3 regions of the Limosilactobacillus mucosae genome follow, and region 1 is predicted to be linked to each of the others. Evidence: predicted binding sites of a transcription regulator. Region 1 holds the regulator's gene; each other region holds the start of a gene.
What was found. The regulator LexA, encoded in region 1, represses DNA repair genes until DNA is damaged. The targets are predictions, from matches to a motif close to CNAACANNTGTTNG.

Region 1 (6,099 bases):
TTTTTTGACGCTGATTTGGCCGCACAAAATCTGCCAGCAAGACGGCATCTAATGAAAAAGCAAAAACTTCACTGGATTGAATGATTTGTACTCCTTGCGCGCTGAGCTGATCAATGCGCTCGTTTGGTTTAAGCTGAACGGTTGTCATATTTTTCCTCACTTGGTTGCTAATAATTTACTGTAGCTGTATATGTTTGCTTGCATGTTTGAGTATGGTTCGTCATACTAAATATATAAAATTACTTTAAAAATTGGGAGTTGTTTAAATGCTCTATGATTTCTTGGTTCATCTGGTCAATCCGCTGTTAACGCTGTTTAACGGTCGGCCTCAGATTGAACATAAAGATCGCCTTCCCGAGGGCAACTACATTATCGTCGCACCACATCGTACCTGGTTGGATCCGGTATTGTTAGCACTGGCAGTCTATCCTAAGAAATTTACGTTCATGGCTAAAGAAGAGCTGTTCAAAGGGCGGTTTGCCAACTGGTTTCTGCGCAAGCTGGGGGCTTTTCCCGTCAACCGCAAAAATCCCGGCCCTTCTGCTATTAAAACACCGGTCAAACTGCTTAAAAATGGTGATCGCTCAACTATCATCTTTCCGACCGGCTCGCGTTATTCCAGCAAGATCAAAGGCGGCGCGCTGATCATCGCCAAAATGGCCAACGTGCCGCTGGTGCCAGCCGTCTACCAAGGGCCATTGAAACTAAGCAGCATCTTCAAGCGACAAAAACGCAAGATCAATTTCGGCGAGCCAATCTACATTGACCGTAAAATGCGCCTGACTGATGAAAATCAGCAGGAATTGGAACGACAGATGCAGATGGCATTCGATCAGCTGGACAACGAGCTTGATCCCAATTATCACTACTACATGCCCGAAAAACCAAAAGACGACGATTTTTAATCGGGCTTATCAATTTTAAATTAAGTCTTGACTTTAGCCTGACAGCTGGCCACTAAAAATCAGTCAGACTGACCAGGATTTTCGTCAATATTAATCAAAAAGGATCGATGCAGTGCACCGGTCCTTTTTAATTGCTATTTGCCTGCCTTGCGCGCTTGAGCCTTCATCGCTTGCATCATTTGGTGCAGTTTGCGATCTGAAGGTTTTTGGCCCATTTGCATCATCATCGTCCGCAGCATATCTTCAGAAATCGGCGGATTGTTACGCAGGTAGTTTTCCATGTATTTCCGAGCACCAAAGAAGCCAACCAAAAGGCCAACCAGCAGTGCCAGGATGATCAACATGATACTAAGCCCAGTACTCATGGATGTTTCCCCCTTATTTTAGATAACGATACTAATGTTACACGATATCGGCGTCAAATAAAAGACGCATTCGATGAATTAATCATTGAATTAGTCGTCACGCAGCCCTTTTTTGCGTTGAATCTGCCGAACTTTTTCCGGTGTAACCTCTTTGCCATCCTTATCAAAGATCCGCATCATCTCAATATTTGAGCGAAAAGCCTCTCGGAAATTCTTGAGATATTGATCGCGCAGCTGTTTGCGTTCAGCTTTTTCGGCCGCGGTCAGTCCTTCCGCTTTGTTTTTGTGTGCCAGCTCATTGATTCGTTTGAGCAGCTTTTCTTGTGCTTGTGAATCAGCCATAATTTTCTTCCCCTCTGCCTTAAACAGCGATTTTTACGTTACTTAGTGTAGCGAACGCCGCATTATTTAGCAAGCAATCCGCGCCGTTAAGTTTCAACGAACGTATGTTTGAAAATATTTGGCAAGTATGATATAATTGCTCCAAATCTGAAAATGAGGTGGCAACATGGTAAAAACAGCAGCCAGCAAGCAAATGGCCGTTCTCAGCTACATTCATCAACAGGTCGCCACTCACGGCTATCCGCCAACTGTTCGCGAAATCTGTAAAGCTGTCGGCCTTTCATCTACGTCTACCGTTCACGGGCATATCAATCGGCTTATCAAGAAGGGGTACCTGCAAAAGGATCCTTCCAAGCCGCGTGCCCTAGAGATTACGCCCGCCGGCATGGATGTCTTGGGAATTGCGCCAAAGCAGGAAAAAATTCCATTGTTAGGAATCGTTGCTGCCGGTGAGCCGATTCTCGCTGTCGAAGATGCAACCGATTATTTCCCGATCCCGCCTTCGATTCCGGACCATAACGATCTGTTTATGCTGCAGATTCAAGGTAATTCCATGGTCAACATGGGGATCTTAAACGGCGACAAGGTTATCGTTCGTAAACAGGATACCGCTAAAAATGGCGATATCGTAATTGCCATGAATGATGACAATGAGGCTACCTGCAAGCGTTTCTTCAAGGAAAACGGTCATTATCGCCTGCAGCCAGAAAACGATACAATGGCCCCAATCATCCTGGACCGGGTAACCATTTTAGGCAAAGTCGTTGGTCTTTTCCGCGATAGCATCTATTAAAAAAAGAGATGGGAGTTTTCCCATCTCTTTTTTAATCTTTATTATCAGCATTAGACTTTTGACTGCTGGCAGTTACTGCATCAGTAGTTTCAAGGGGATGCCCCAGCTGTTTTAAAATCATTTGCCAATCATGATCCGGATTTTTCACCTTACATGAAACCTCATCCAGATCCACGCGCCAGACATGAACCGGATCAACCATTGCTGCAGTCAGCGGATGCGGCATTCTGGCCACATAATGATGCATCATCACGGTTAAGGCATGCACCTTGTCAGCCGCATCAGTCAGCTCTTTAACCGTTCCTTTGCCAATCAAGCTGCGAAACCGGGCGCTAAATGCACTGTCTTGCGGCGCGGGAAGCAGTTGATAGTCGCTTTCCATCTCAACACCAATATGCGAATTAGCCTGCATCAAACGAGCGCGCTGACCGGCCGCATTCCCATGAAAGTAAAGATGAAAATGTTGCTGCTCATCCAATTCATAGCCAAAGTGGACCGGAACGACATACACCGATTCGTCATCCTGTACGCCGAGCCGCGCAATATCGCAATGCGCCATCACCCATTCAACCGTCATCGGATCAAAATAGATATCATTTCTCATCAAAAAGCGCCTCTTTTATAATCGTTTTTTAATAAATTATAAAAAAGGCAATGACGAATTGCAATCTCAGTCAGCTTGAAAATTTTACAGCTGCTGCTTATCAACGTATTGGCGCTGATGATTCTTTTGACCGGCTAAGACGAAACGAGCCGGATCCGCACTGATGTCGTACTCAACATCTGCTTTATTCATTCCTAACTGGTCATTGAACTGCTGCTCATAGGCCGCAATCGAAATCAGCTGGCGTTCACTGAGATCTCCAGCCACGTTGCTCAGCTGTTCTTGATAGCCAGGCTGCAGAATCCCGCTGTAAAACTCGCCTTCCGCACCGGATCCATAGCTAAACAGGCCGACGCGCTCACCTGCCTTTAGATCAGGGTCGTTTTGCAAAAGCGACATCAAGCTTAAATAAAGCGAACCGGTATAGAGATTGCCGACCCGGCGGCTGTAGTTTTGGCTGGCCAGCAGTGCCTTGCGCAGACGCCAGGCCGTTTGATCATCCCGTTCACCCAAGACAGCTTCCAAAGCTTTTTTGCCCATTTTAGTGAATGGCAGATGAAAAGCGATTGCCGCAAAATCATCCAGCTTGCGATCCGTTAATTTTTCATAGCGACTCAGCGTATGCTTGAAAAAGTCAATGTAGACGTTGGTCGAATACTTGCCATCGACCATGGCTTCAGTAGCATAAAGCGGCCGCCAAAAGTCCATCACGTCTTGCGAATAAGCAACGCTAGTCCGTTCAATTGCCAGGATCCTCGGTGCAGCCGTAATCAGCATGGCAACCGCTCCAGCACCCTGCGTAACCTCGCCAGCCGTCTTTAAGCCATAACGCGCCACGTCAGCTGCAATTACCAAAACCGCCTTTTCTGGCTCCAATACCACCTGTCCTCTGGCAAATTGAATCGCAGCCGTTGCTGAATAGCAGGCTTCCTTAACTTCAACGGTCCTTACGTAGTCATCCAGATTCAGCAGCCGCTTAACATAGATTGCGCTGGCTTTAGAATTGTCGATTCCTGATTCGGTAGCAACGATCACCGTGGCAATGCGCTCTCGATCACGTTCATTCAGCATTTTGTCGGCAGCAGCAGCTCCCATTGTCACGATATCCTGCGTAGGCGGTAAAACTGCCTGCTCGCTTTGACCAATCCCAATTAGATATTTATTGGGATCGACACCGCGCACTTTAGCCAGTTCAGTCAAATCAATATATTCCGACGTTGTCGCAAACGCCATCTTATCAATTCCGATCTTCATCTGCACTCACCTAGTCTACATCGGCAATCGGATTTTCTTTAGTCAAGTAGTGTGGTGCGCTCGGCTTTTGACCAAAGTAGTGTTCAATCAGCTTTTGCAGCTCATCCATCGCCTCATGCGTCCGCAGAATCTGATCCTCATTAACTGCTTCCATAACGATAACCACGTTTTTAGAATCGCTGGTCAGCATCGTGCGTTGAGCATCACGCCAGTTTAGACTGCGGCAAACGGCACCCTCATCGTCATAATAGAGAATCTCGCCTTCCCGAGCTGGATCATCTTTGTCAGCGCCAACTGGTTGGAAGCTTTCGCCGCCCTTAGCCTTGCCCAGATGCATGTCACCGGCGATCTTATCACGATCCTCGATACCAACAGGAACGCCATAGCGCAGCGAGATGCTGTTGTAGACGTCAACCAATGGCTCAATCGGTTCAAAAACGTGTCCTTGGCTGGCCCGCTTAAGCAGTGCCTCAATTGATGCTCGGGCACCCTTACGCTTAGGGAACTTGGCATAGGCTTCACGCCACTGTGCAACGACTGGATTATCACGGAAAGTTTCTTCTTTGGTGAACTTGGCTGATTCCGCGGTTGCCTGTTTTAATAATTCAGCACGTTCGGCCTTGTTTTCATCCGTATCATGGTTATCAATCCCATCAACGTACATAATTGCAATCTCTGCATCTGGAAAGACTTCCCAAAAACTTTCATCTACTACGACACGTTTCATAATAAAACTCCTTTACTCATTTAATGTCTTTATTATCTCTTAAATATCGTTAATAATTTCTTTGACCGCCTGCTTTAACAAAATCCCAGTCTTTTTCCAGATTTTGGCGCATCCGCTGCAAGTAGTCGTGAGCCTGCTGCGCTTCTTGAGGTGAAAAGCCTTGTAAAGCAACGTCATTTGAATGCTCGTTTTCACGAATGATAAACGGGTATAATTCCGCTCCTTTTTTCGTGACGTACATTCGCTTGATACGATGATTGGCCGGATCGGACCGTCGCACGATCAAGCCGTTTTTTTCCAGTTTGGCAACTGCTCTGGCAATCGTTGTTTTATCCATCAAGATTAATTTTGCCAAATCGCGTGCAATAATGCCAGGGTGCTCATAGATTCGAACCAAATATACGAATTGACCGCGTGCCAGATCCAGCTTCTTAAATTCCGCGTTAGCCATGGCATCTAGGGCTCGCGATGCCATTCCCATCTCGCGCAATACATCGATCAAAGCTTCCCCCCCTTTCTTGCTCAATATTATATCGATAATCGGTTGCAATTGCAACTTTAAACCAAAACATGAAAATTATTCACAAATTTTCTTATAAAATTTCAGATTAGGGGTTTTCTTTTACACGGCAGTATAGTAATATAATTAACCGTAAGGAGTGCCGACATTCACTTCTTTCTTGACTACCAGCTATTTGGTACGGTTCCGTTTCTTTAAACTGCGGGGAATCGTTATCTGATAGCTTTTTTTATTTATACATATTGAATAGTCACCATCAACTATAATCAGCGTCAAACTGCTGGCAGGTTAATTCAGGAAAATCCTCGTGGTCGCAAACCTACTGGACCTGTGAAAATTCAAATCTGGAGCGGTTGCGAGGGTTGCAACTACCTACTTCGCTCCGATTTTTGGTAAAAAGTAGGTAATGATTTTCTCATCATATGTTTTATACCGATTTTCGTGCATAAAACCGTAAGTAAGACTGCACAGAACACTGAGCAGCTTAACGTTCCTGTCCAAGACTGCGTCAAGTTCAGCCTGGCTACTTAAAAAGCACTGGCGGTCACGATCCGGTTTGAGTCTCTTTGATCGCCGCATTTCGTCATTA
Region 2 (6,099 bases), 360 kb from region 1:
TCTGCCATATGCAGACCAGTTGTCGGCTCATCAAGGATATAGAAACTCTTGCCATTCGATTGGCGATGCAGCTCACTGGCCAGTTTCATCCGCTGGGCTTCCCCACCAGAAAGCGTTGTTGCCGGCTGCCCCAGCTGTACGTAGCCCAGACCAACGTCCTCAATCGTCTGCAGCTTGCGCCGAATCTTAGGAATTGCACTGAAAAATTCCAAAGCTTCTGAAACCGTCATTTTCAAAACTTCAGCAATGTTTTTGCCCTTATACTCAACTTCCAGCGTTTCAGAATTATAGCGCGTACCGTGACAGACCTCGCATGGTACATAAACATCCGGCAAGAAGTTCATTTCAATCTTTAAAATCCCGTCGCCTCGGCAGGCCTCACAGCGACCGCCCTTAACGTTAAAGCTAAAGCGTCCCTTGGTGTAGCCGCGCAGTTTAGCCTCATTGGTCTGAGCAAACAGGTCACGAATATCATCAAAAACACCGGTATAGGTTGCCGGATTGCTGCGTGGCGTTCTACCAATTGGCGATTGATCAATATCGATTACCTTTTCAACGTTTTCCAGACCGCTGATTGACTGATAGCTTCCCGGCTTTGCCGATGCACCATTGAGTTTTTGTGCCAGGATTCGTTTTAAGATCAGGTTGACCAGTGTCGACTTGCCGGAGCCAGAAACCCCGGTAACGCATATAAATTCGCCCAATGGAAACTTAACGTCGATGTTTTTGAGATTATTGGCGCGCGCACCCTTAAGCTCAATAAAATTGCCATTACCCGTTCGCCGCTTTTCTGGTACCGGAATCTGCTGTTTGCCAGAAAGATACTGTCCAGTCAGTGATTTACGTGAGCGCATAATCTGCTTAGGCGTTCCCGCTGCCATGACCTGACCGCCGTTTTCACCCGCGCCAGGACCAATATCAATAATATAGTCGGCAGCCCGCATCGTGTCCTCATCATGCTCAACGACAATCAGCGTATTGCCAAGATCTCGCATTTTTTTGAGCGAGGCAATCAATCGATCGTTATCGCGCTGATGAAGCCCGATTGACGGCTCGTCCAAGACATACATTACCCCAGAAAGATTCGAACCGATCTGGGTAGCCAGCCGAATCCGCTGCGCCTCGCCACCGGAAAGCGTCCGTGCGGCTCGACTCAGGGTCAGATATTCAACGCCAACATTGGCCATAAAAGTCAGCCGATCCAGAATTTCTTTTAAGATCGGCTGAGCAATCTTGGCCTTGGCTGGTGAAAGCTCAACCGATTCAAAAAACGGAATTGCCTTGCTGATTGGCAGCTCTGAGACCTCACCAATGTTTTGGCCCATGATCTTAACCGCCAGTGCCTTTTGATTTAAGCGATAGCCATGGCAGGCCGGACAAGGAAGCTCAGTCATGTATTTGCGCATCTGTTCGCGCGTAAAGTCAGAATTGGTTTCCTGATAGCGACGCTTAACGTTATTAATCACGCCTTCAAATGGAACGTCAACATCCCGCACGCCGCCAAAGTCGTTTTCATAATGGAAATGGAAAGTGGTTTCGCCATTGCCATAAAGCACTTGTTTTTGCTGTTTGGCAGACAGTTTCTCAAATGGAACATCCATGTCAATCCCTGCTGAGTCACAAAACTGTTCCAGCATTTTGGGATAATACTGTGAAGAAATGGGATTCCAAGGCAGCATCGCCCCTTCACGCAGCGTTTTTTTCCGATCCGGCACGACCAGCTCCTCATCGACCTCCAATTTGCTGCCCAGCCCCTCGCATTCCGGACAGGCCCCCAGTGGCGCGTTAAATGAAAACAACCGCGGTTCCAGCTCGCCAACCGTAAAGCCACAGATTGGACAGGCATACTGTTCAGAAAACATCAACGGTTCGCCGCCAATCACATCGGCCGTGGCATAGCCGTCACTCAAGCGCAGGGCGGCTTCAAATGAATCAAATAGGCGTGAACGGATGCCTTGTTTGATAATGATCCGGTCAATCACGACGTTAACGGTGTGCTTCTTATTTTTGTCCAGTGCTGGAACCTCTTCTAGATCATAGGTTTGACCATCAACCTGCACCCGTACGAACCCAGCTTTTTTGATTTTTTCAAAAACGCTTTTTTGAGTTCCTTTCTTATCACGGACAATCGGCGCCAACACTTGCAGTCGCGTCCGCTCTGGCAGTTCCATGACCCGATCAACCATCTGATCAACGGACTGGCTGGCAATCACGCTGCCATCATTAGGACAGATTGGCGTTCCTACACGAGCCCATAACAGCCGTAAAAAGTCATTGATTTCGGTCACCGTCCCAACCGTTGAGCGCGGATTATGAGAAGTCGTTTTTTGATCGATCGAGATCGCCGGTGACAGTCCATCAATTGAATCAACATCCGGCTTATCCATCTGTCCTAAGAACTGCCGCGCATAGGCCGACAAGCTCTCCACATAGCGCCGCTGCCCCTCTGCATACAGGGTATCAAAGGCCAGCGAGCTTTTTCCAGATCCGGAAAGCCCGGTAATTACGACCAGCTTATTTTTAGGAATCGTCACGTCAATGTTTTTTAGGTTGTGGGCACGTGCGCCATGCACCACAATTTTATCGTTGGCCATTGCCAAATCCCCCTAGCTTCATTGTTTAGCTTGTTTGGTTTTTTTATTCTTGACTGCCGCATTAAGCTCCATAATTGTGTCGCGCAGCGTGGCGGCCTGTTCAAAGTCAAGTCGTTTAGCGGCTGAACGCATCTGCTCAGTCAGCTCAGCCAGCAGATTCTGCTGCTCGTCTTTTGCCAAAGCCTTGAAATCTTTAACCGTAAACTCAGTATCATGCTCGATCTCACCAGCATCCTCAGCCGGCTTAACTGCAGTAATTGCTTCTTGAATCGGCTTGATTATAGTCTTAGGTACGATATGGTGGGCTTGATTATAGGCTTCTTGAATCTCACGCCGCCGTTTCGTCTCATCAATAGCGGCCTGCATCGAGGCAGTAATCGTATCGGCATACATGATGACCTGACCGTTGGCATTACGGGCAGCCCGCCCAATGGTTTGAATCAAGGAGCGTTCATTACGCAAGAAGCCTTCCTTATCCGCATCCAAAATTGCGACCAGCGAAACTTCCGGAATGTCCAGACCTTCCCGCAGCAGGTTGATTCCGACCAACACATCGAATTTGCCCAACCGAAGTTCACGAATGATCTGCGTTCTTTCCAAGGTCTTGATGTCACTATGCAGATACTTGACTTTTAAGCCGAGATCTTTTAGATAATCCGTTAAGTCTTCTGACATTTTCTTGGTCAGAGTAGTAATCAAGACCCGCTCATTTTTTTCGATCCGCTGATTGATTTCGCCAACCAAATCATCAATCTGTCCCATAACCGGGCGAACCTCAACTTTAGGATCCAAAAGTCCAGTTGGCCGAATGATCTGCTGAACAACGTGATCAGTCTGTTCCTGCTCATATGGTCCAGGCGTGGCTGACATGTAGATAACCTGATTGACCCGTTCCTCAAACTCGCTCAGCTTAAGCGGCCGGTTGTCCAATGCACTCGGCAGTCGGAACCCATAGTCGATCAGCTGCTGCTTGCGGGCCCGATCGCCATTATACATCCCCCGCACCTGTGGCATGGTCTGGTGTGATTCGTCAACGACCAGCAGAAAATCCTTAGGGAAGAAATCCAAAAGCGTAAACGGCGGCTCGCCTGGCTTGCGGCCGTCCATGTAACGCGAGTAGTTTTCAATGCCGTTGGTGTAGCCCATTTCACGCATCATTTCAATGTCATAGGTCGTTCGCTGCTGAATTCGCTCGGCTTCCAGCGGTTTTCCTTCCTGGGTAAACTTTGCGACCTGTTCTTTCATTTCAGCCTCGATTTGCGGCAAAGCGGTATCCATAATGTCATCACTGGTTAAAAAGTGTGTAGCTGGGAAGATTGAGACCTGTTCACGATCGCCGATAATCTCGCCAGTCAAGGCATCAACCTCACGAATCCGGTCAATCTCATCGCCAAAAAACTCGACGCGCAGTGCCCGCTCATCGCGTGAAGCCGGGAAAATCTCAACGACATCGCCATGCACGCGAAAACGGCCCCGCTGAAAATCAATATCATTGCGATCAAACTGAATCTCGACCAGATCTCTTAACAGCTGATTACGCTCAATTTCTTGGCCGACATGCAGCGACAGAACGTGATCGCGATATTCGCGCGGATCACCCAAGCCAAAGATACTAGAAACCGAGGCAACGACAATTACGTCATTGCGTTCCAAAAGCGCACTGGTTGCCGCGTGTCGCAGCTTGTCGATCTCATCGTTGATTGAGGCATCCTTTTCAATATAAGTATCACTGGATGGTACATAGGCTTCGGGCTGATAGTAGTCGTAATATGAAACGAAATACTCAACTGCATTATTAGGGAAAAATTTTTTCATTTCACCATACAACTGACCAGCCAGCGTTTTGTTATGCGACAAAATCAGCGTCGGCTTATTGGCTTTGGCAATAACGTTTGAAATCGTAAACGTCTTGCCTGTTCCCGTGGCTCCCAGCAAAATCTGAGCGTGCTCGCCTTTTTTTAGCCCTTGCGTCAGTTGCGCGATGGCTTCGGGCTGATCGCCGGTTGGCTGGTAGTCAGAAATCAATTCAAATGGTCGATCTGGCTGACGATAAATCAAAATTTTTCCCCCTTGCAGACGGTTGATGGCTGTTACCTTAATAAAATCGGTACAAGTCTATCACACGAACGTTTATTCGTCTAATGATTTGCACTATCATTTTCAGATCATTTCAAAATAAAAAGCTGCCTTTGTTCTGGCAGCTTATCTTGCTTAGTTTGACTGGCGTCCAGCACGTTCTTCCATATCTGGCGCCACGCGTGCGATATAGTCTGGTAATTTCTCCAGAGTTGGCAAAGCCTTGTTATGCTTGTACATCCGCGAGTTGGCCATCGCCTGACGATTGATCCAGACATTATGCCAAGAACGATCCGCAGCTGGCTTAATGTCTTGCCAATAGTCGCTGCCAATGTGAGCATGCGCTTGATGGTCAAAATCAAGTTTTTCAGCAACTCGCTCAAACAAGGCAGCTTGCGGCTGGTAGGACTGTGCCTGTTCAGCCGTTAAAATACCATCCAGCCATTCATCAAGCGCCTGCAGCTGAGCCTGCGCAATATCATTGTCAGTGTTGGCAACTGCATATAGCTTATTGTGGCGCTTGAGCAGCGGCAGCGCTTTTAACGCATCATCAAATGGCGATAGTTCTTTTTGGGCAGCCAGCAGTTCTTCATAGTGACGAGCAAACCAACCCCGATCATTAAACTGAACATCCATCAGCATCAAAGTCTGTTTTAAAATCGTCTTGGCATCTTGATAGGCCTGGCCATACTGCAGACGGGCCTGATAAAAACGATAGGCAAAAGCCACCTGTTCTGCATCCAGTTTTGGTTCTTCAGCAAGTGCTTTTAATTTTTCAAAAAATGGCGTTTCATCCAATAGCGTGCCATTGACGGCAAAAGTCAAAATCATTGGCAAAGGGCTCCTTTTTAAATTATTCTTTCATCCAGTATAGCGCACTTTCAATCATCGTGACGCTGTTCAACGGCTAATTTACCCATTAGATAAAACTGCAGTCCGGTAGCTGCTAAATAGATCAGCAGCATAACCGCCATCCAGCCCATATGCTTGCCGGCCAGACAAAAACCGCCGACAAACATGGCAAAATTAGCCAGCCCTGATAATAAGATCTGGCCATCAATCCGACGACGCGTTGGCTTATCCATTCCAATTCCTCCTTGAGGTAGCGTTTTCTTAAATTATAGGTGATTGACGCGCAAATTGCATTTATTTGTCAAACCGCGAAAAACGTGAAAGAATTAGTTATCTTATCAGTCTATCGGAAAGGATGTTTGGCATGTTTGTTACGCCAGCTATGTGTAAAGGACTAGAACGTGAATATCTTACCTATCGCTTCAATCAGCATACCAATTATCTGACGGGATTTTTTCGCTCACCGCTTTTAGAACCGGGGCGGACCGAATTTATTTTTCGCCCCACTAAAGCAACGATTACTGCCTATGATCGTGCGCGGCTGGAATTGAATGAGCGTTCCCGATTGGCACAGCAA
Region 3 (6,099 bases), on a different replicon from region 1:
CAAGTATCCCCTACCTCTCATGCTTTTTCAGATTATCTTCCTCGCCGCGTTCCATCCCAGGGCGCGGCTTTTTGTTGATAAAAAAGCATGACGCGTATCATGCCATGCTTAACTGTTTATTTAGTTAAAAAGTCGCAGACGATTGCGATGGCCTGTTGACGTTTCTCCTCATCGAGATAGGAGTGATCACAGTTTGGAATCAAGTTTAGTGTGCTGTTTTTGTAAACATCATGGTACCGAAGCGAGGCAACTGGATTAACGATGGTATCGTCCGTGCCATGAACCAAACATACGGGACTCTCATAGTGTTTGGCGATATCGTACAATGGCAGCAGCTGCGCAGTTCTAAAGTAGAAGCCGCTGATAGTTTTCTGTTTAACCGTAACCGTATTGGGAATATGGTGCGGATCATAGACGCTGCCCTGACAGATACCAAGTCGCGCGTCATCAATCAGCGTGGCGGCTGGGGACATTAGAACCAGTTTCGCGATCAAGTCAGGATAGTATGCCGCCATCAAGCTGGCAATCACGCCACCTTGCGAATGTCCTAATAGGTAAATTCGACGAACGCCTTTCAGCTGCTGAGCAAAACTAAGAACTGCATTGGCATCAGCAAGCTCATTGAAAATCGTCATTTCTGAAAGCGAGCCCTCACTTTTACCATGTCCGTTAAAATCAAAGCGGAGAGTACCGAGCCTTTTTTGCGCAAGGCAGGCGTTAAGTCATAAAAGACCCGGCGTTTCGTATAGCCGAGGTCGGAGGTAAAGCCATGCATCAAAATAACCAGATCGAACTCATCTTGCTCGGGAAGATCGATCAATCCGTGCAACGACAGACCGTCCCGCTTGATTGTAATTTGTTTTTCCATTAGTAAATCGCCTTTCTGTATTTATTAATATCGACAATATATCGCGACCGCAAATTTTTTAGTCTTCTTGCCTATCTTAGCAGTAAAATCATTATTTCATAACAGTATTTTTAAACAGATCATGAGTGGTGGCTTCTATTGATTTAAGTAGCTTTAAATAGTCAATTGTACTATAATATAACTATATTTAAAACTATCAATTTTGAATGTTCAATCAGGTTTAAAACTGATAGGCACGGCTGATAATAATGTTTTATGATGCAGACAGCCGGTTGGATATGGGGCTGATCGGCGGCCGATGATCATTCTATCTCAAGGCTGATTGCTTGGTGATAATTTACTTTCATTAAGTTCCCTTAAAGAAGCCGCCCAGGCCAGAGTTGGTCCAGGCGGTTTTTATGTTCAAAGGAGGACTTTGCGATGTTTGATGTTTCCGCGATGTTTACTCAGGTCTATGACGCAATGATGGAAAAGTTTGAACGCCTCAGCGCGATGAACGATCATAACGTTTATAATCAGCAAATCTACGACATGTACCTTGATTGCTTGATCTTAGCGGAGCGGGTGCTGACCAGATCCAAGCAGACCGATGACATGACGCTTGAGACGCACATCTATGTCTGCACGCTGATGAATGGTTTGATTGATGGCGAGACTGATCTGATGAAGGAAGGTCCCGCGTCCTATAATCGACCAGAGCATTATCTGATTCTGTGCCAGGTACGCGCTGAGCTGCAGCAGAAACTGGCCATGGTCGATAAACAGGCAGCCTAAACATCCCCTTCCTGGCTATGTCTAATCATTGGAAATTCTGGTACTAAATAGTTGTATACAATAATGCAGTTATTTATCTGATACGGTTAATTACATGACACAATAAATAATGCGATACAACAATTGAAAAGTTGCGAAGAATTCAGTAACAGCGCTGTTTTAGGCTCGAGAAAAGCTTGAAGCAGCGCTATTTTCTTTGAACAATTTGTAGTCGATAAAAGCAAGAGTACCTTACGCAAAACACGGACTGAGCAATGATTAAACAATTTGTAAACGTATATATTGAATTTTTTAATGTCTTAAATGATTTCGTTCATCAAAAAAATGGCCCACGTCGAAATGACATGGACCGTAAATTAATATAAACAGGTGTGCATTATTTGGCACAGACGCTATTATATCACGATTTTAGCGCGGATCTTGTTGAAAAAGCTATTCTTGATGTTCAGCATCCTGTTCCTTATCGATTTCCTTTTTCAGTGCGGCGGTATGTTCCGAAAGCAGGAAACCGCCCCATTTCATCTTGCCGCGATCGTGATAGTAGTATTTGAAAAACTGCGTGGCCACCTTGTCAGCCTCTTGATCATCATAAAACTGCATTCTCATCGAAATTTCCTCCTCATTTCGCGGAGCTGGTCATCAGGAAAGTTTAGGTAGTTGAGCGTGAAATGATATGCTTGGCGAACCTCAGTTATAATATCAAGCAACTCAGAATAATCACAATCAGCCAGTCGAGCAATGGGGATGGACCGGCTGTAGGCGTTGCGTGGCTGAATGTTGAAAAAAAGATTATAGCCATGCTCCGGCTCATAGTAGACTACGGAGACCCAGTACCTAGTGCGCCAGCGATTGGTAAAGCAGCGCTTGATTCGCTCACAGATCCTTTCGCTTTCGGTTTCTTTATTCCAAGCTTTGTCCACCCACCGGCATGACCTCCTACCAACTGACTTCTTTCGATAAACGTGCCACCCTTCTCCAAGCTGGACGCCCGCATGATTGACGTCTTGCCAAAGCGTTTGCGGATGGCGTCAACGGTATCTTCCAGCTTAACCATGTCGTACTTGGGCGAATTGAACAGATCGAGCTGCTCGCCATAGCGGTCGGCCAAGCGAGTTGCGGCCACGCTGATGCGGCGAACCGGCGATACTCCATCCCAATATGTATAGAACAGATAAAGCAGCTGCTCGTTGATGAGATTCGAATCGACCGTTGAATCGGAAAGCTTCAGCGAATGGGCAAAGCCGGTTTCTTCCGTTGGCGTGCTCAGCGAATAGCCGATTGAAAGATACACGCCCCCTGCCTGCTTGTCATGCGCCCGGAGCCGAGAAGCTACCTGTGAGCCGATTTCTCGAATGACGACCTCAATCTCCTCGGCTCTCGTATAATCGCGCGGCAGGACCTGTGAGTTGCCCAGGCTCTTGTCTTTTGGCAGGACTTCCTCAGCCAGGTCGGTGCGGTCGATTCCCCAGGCAGAGGCATACAGCTGCGCGCCGATAACGCCCATCTTTTCCTTGAGAATGAACGGGTCGGCATGAGCCAGCTCAGTCATGGAATGAATTCCCAGTCCGGCAAGACGTTTGGCAGTTCGCTCGTTGATGCCCCAGACGTCAGTGATCTCAGGGATGGACCAGATCTTTTCTTTGACCGTGTCATAGGTGATCTCGCCAATGAAGCGCGGATCATGCTTGGCATAGACGTCCAACGCAATCTTGGCCTGCAGCGGATTCTCGCCCACGCCTACCGTGGTAACCAGCTTCAGGCGGTCATGAACGGTCTTTTGGATCTTTTTAACGACCGCAATTGGATCATCCCCGAACAATTTCCAGGAATGAGTGATGTCCAGAATCGACTCGTCAATCGAATACGGCAGCAGGTCCTCATCGGCCACGAACTCGCGATAGATGTTGTTGACCTCAATGTTCTTTTCGATGTACGTATTCATCCGTGGCGGCACCACAATCAAATGGTTGTTGCGCGGCAGATCACGCTGACGATTGACGTTGGAGATGCCATAAAGCTTTTTGGCCATTGGGGATGATGCCAGCACCAGCCCGCCATTGGTATTTTCGGCTTCCGACATAACTACGAGCGGCGTGGTGAGCGGATCCAGCCCGCGCATCGTGCACTCAACCGTGGCATAGAATGATTTATTGTCGATGACCAGGAAAATCCCCCGCGGCTCTTCTGAACTGTCCATCTTGCTGCCCTCCTCGAACTTCTGTTTGCATTCTATTATAATATGCGAATGAGTGTTCGTAAAGATAGAAATTAAAGTGGTCATATTTAACTACTGGAGAATGAAATCAATTTGATAATCGTTTATACTTTGATACGATTTTTAAAAGAGTGTCCACAACAATGGACATTAATTTATTTTTAGCGCTTACATTGACTGATATAGTTTAGATAAGGAGGGAGGAAGATGAGTGGAAATCGTGACAAAATAATAAAGATTCTGTCGAAAAGCGATCGTTTTGTCACAGCCGATGAGTTGGCAAAGTCTATTGGCATCTCGACAAAGACGATTTATCGAGCCGTCAATGGGATCAATGACCACTATGACGAACCAATCATTGTCTCCGAGCGTGGCAAAGGGTTGAAGTTGAATTACGATCGGTATCTCGAATTGACGAAGCAGACTGGTTCTGAAAACGACAAGCTGGACAGTACGCCATTGGAGCGACGGAACCAGATTCTTACCAAGCTGCTGTTCAACGCGCCTTTGGCCAATCGAGTGTCAGAGATGTATGAGGACTTCTTCGTAAGCATTGAGCTGATTCATCAAGATTTGACGATTATCAGCAAGCAGCTTCAAAAATATGATCTCAGCTTAAAGCGGGATGGCAGCTTTGTTTCGGTAGTTGGTGATGAGCGGAACATCCGGCGAGCCATCAACGCAGTCTTGATGCAGAGCAATGCCATGAACCAAGAGAGCATCAACGATTTCGTCAGTGAGTTTCATGATCTGAGCCGCTTTGACAATCAATTCATAACCACGCAGTTGGAATTGATTCAGCGCCTGCTTAATACAACGATCCCCTATCCTTATAACGTAAACATCTTTTCCCATCTCTACATTCTTATGAAGAGAATTCGTCAAGGAAAGATGATCGACTCTAAGGACGGGCAGATCAAAAACAAGCGATATGAGAAGATCATTCAGGCCAATCCAAAATTCTATAAGGTAAGCAATGACGTGATCAAGAACGTGGCCGATTATCTTAACTGCGATATACCAGCCATTGAAAGCTATTATTTATTGGAATATCTGATTTCGATGCGTTACAACAACAATTACGTATACGACAAAAAGACTTCATCTGAATCGATGGAGCTGGCTGAATTCTATATCAAGCAGTTTGGATTGAATCCAGGGTCATCGCGCGTTATCTCGCTTCAGAATGATCTGGTCAGTCATATTCGGCCCATGATCAACCGTCTGAACAATCATATCGTAGTTGCCAATAAGGTACTTGCTGATATCAAGCTAGAATACGGTCAGCTTTTTAAGAAAGTCGCGGCAATTACCAAAAAGGCGGAAAACGAATTACAGCTGCCTTGGAAGATCAATGATGATGAGATTGGATTCCTTACGCTTTACTTTGCTAAATATATTGAAGAATCAAGCCTGCCAAAGCGAGTACTGATCATGTGCGCCAGCGGGATTGGAACTTCAAAACTCCTGTACGTAAAGATTCATAAGGCATTTCCGGATCTGAATATCGTGGGAGTCACTTCAAAGACCGACTACGTTGAGAATCCCGACAAGTACGATGACGTTGACGTGATTGTCTCAACAGTACCGGTCGTGCCGCGAAAGGACGCTAAGGTGATCCTTTCAAGCGCAATGTTTAACGAACAGGATAGGAATCGATTGAGCAGGTTATTGAATGATGAAGACTAAGCTAATTCTGGACAAAAACGTAATCGTGCCTAACCGCGATAAATGGCTTAAACACGTTGCGGGCATCATCCCCGATTTCTCGAATGATCCAACGCTGCTCATTCAGACGTTAAGAGAGCGAGAAGAAATCGGGAGCACAAGGCTTGCGGAAAAGTTGGTAATGCCGCATGTCGTAATGCCTGGAATTGCCGATAGCTATATCATCGTTAGCCAATTGGGATCCCCAGTTGAATGGTTTGATAATCATTCAGTGGATACCGGAACGTTTCTGGTCGTAAAAGGCAACGATGAAGCGATAAGTAATTTTGTGGTTCATATGGCAGATGATTCTTTTGTAGAACGGCTGTGTGAACGAGGCATAGAGAAGAAAACTATTGAAAGTCTTTTAGAAGAATAGAGGGAAACGCATGTTGTTTGATAAAGAGGTTATTTTATTTAACCAAGATGCTTCTGACAACGTAAGCGCCTTAACTCGGCTGGCTGACAGTATGTATGCCAAAGGAGTAGTAACCAGCGAGTACAGGGATGCCTTACTGAAGCGTGAAGAAAGTTT

Region 2: a site for LexA is predicted at 4,718-4,731, ahead of uvrB (excinuclease ABC subunit UvrB). Genes of this name have one in related genera too.
Region 3: a site for LexA is predicted at 3,854-3,867, ahead of H0G69_RS10295 (Y-family DNA polymerase). Genes of this name have one in related genera too.

The regions. Positions count from the first base shown of each region.
Region 1 is NZ_CP058954.1:708,477-714,575, reverse strand. It holds gene H0G69_RS03485 (tRNA1(Val) (adenine(37)-N6)-methyltransferase) at 1-148, opposite strand, end outside; gene H0G69_RS03480 (lysophospholipid acyltransferase family protein) at 267-905, shown strand; gene H0G69_RS03475 (YneF family protein) at 1,040-1,270, opposite strand; gene H0G69_RS03470 (DUF896 domain-containing protein) at 1,361-1,612, opposite strand; gene lexA (transcriptional repressor LexA) at 1,779-2,405, shown strand; gene H0G69_RS03460 (pyridoxamine 5'-phosphate oxidase family protein) at 2,437-3,009, opposite strand; gene H0G69_RS03455 (hydroxymethylglutaryl-CoA synthase) at 3,094-4,263, opposite strand; gene H0G69_RS03450 (B3/B4 domain-containing protein) at 4,274-4,990, opposite strand; gene H0G69_RS03445 (MarR family winged helix-turn-helix transcriptional regulator) at 5,040-5,492, opposite strand.
Region 2 is NZ_CP058954.1:350,932-357,030, reverse strand. It holds gene uvrA (excinuclease ABC subunit UvrA) at 1-2,594, opposite strand, end outside; gene uvrB (excinuclease ABC subunit UvrB) at 2,613-4,652, opposite strand; gene H0G69_RS01600 (HAD family hydrolase) at 4,806-5,501, opposite strand; gene H0G69_RS01595 (hypothetical protein) at 5,552-5,755, opposite strand; gene H0G69_RS01590 (hypothetical protein) at 5,887-6,099, shown strand, end outside.
Region 3 is NZ_CP058955.1:25,920-32,018, reverse strand. It holds partial or broken gene H0G69_RS10995 (alpha/beta hydrolase) at 117-656, opposite strand; gene H0G69_RS10985 (hypothetical protein) at 632-868, opposite strand; gene H0G69_RS10305 (hypothetical protein) at 1,289-1,642, shown strand; gene H0G69_RS10300 (hypothetical protein) at 2,075-2,248, opposite strand; gene H0G69_RS10295 (Y-family DNA polymerase) at 2,460-3,839, opposite strand; gene H0G69_RS10290 (BglG family transcription antiterminator) at 4,065-5,546, shown strand; gene H0G69_RS10285 (PTS sugar transporter subunit IIA) at 5,533-5,943, shown strand; gene H0G69_RS10280 (PTS sugar transporter subunit IIA) at 5,954-6,099, shown strand, end outside.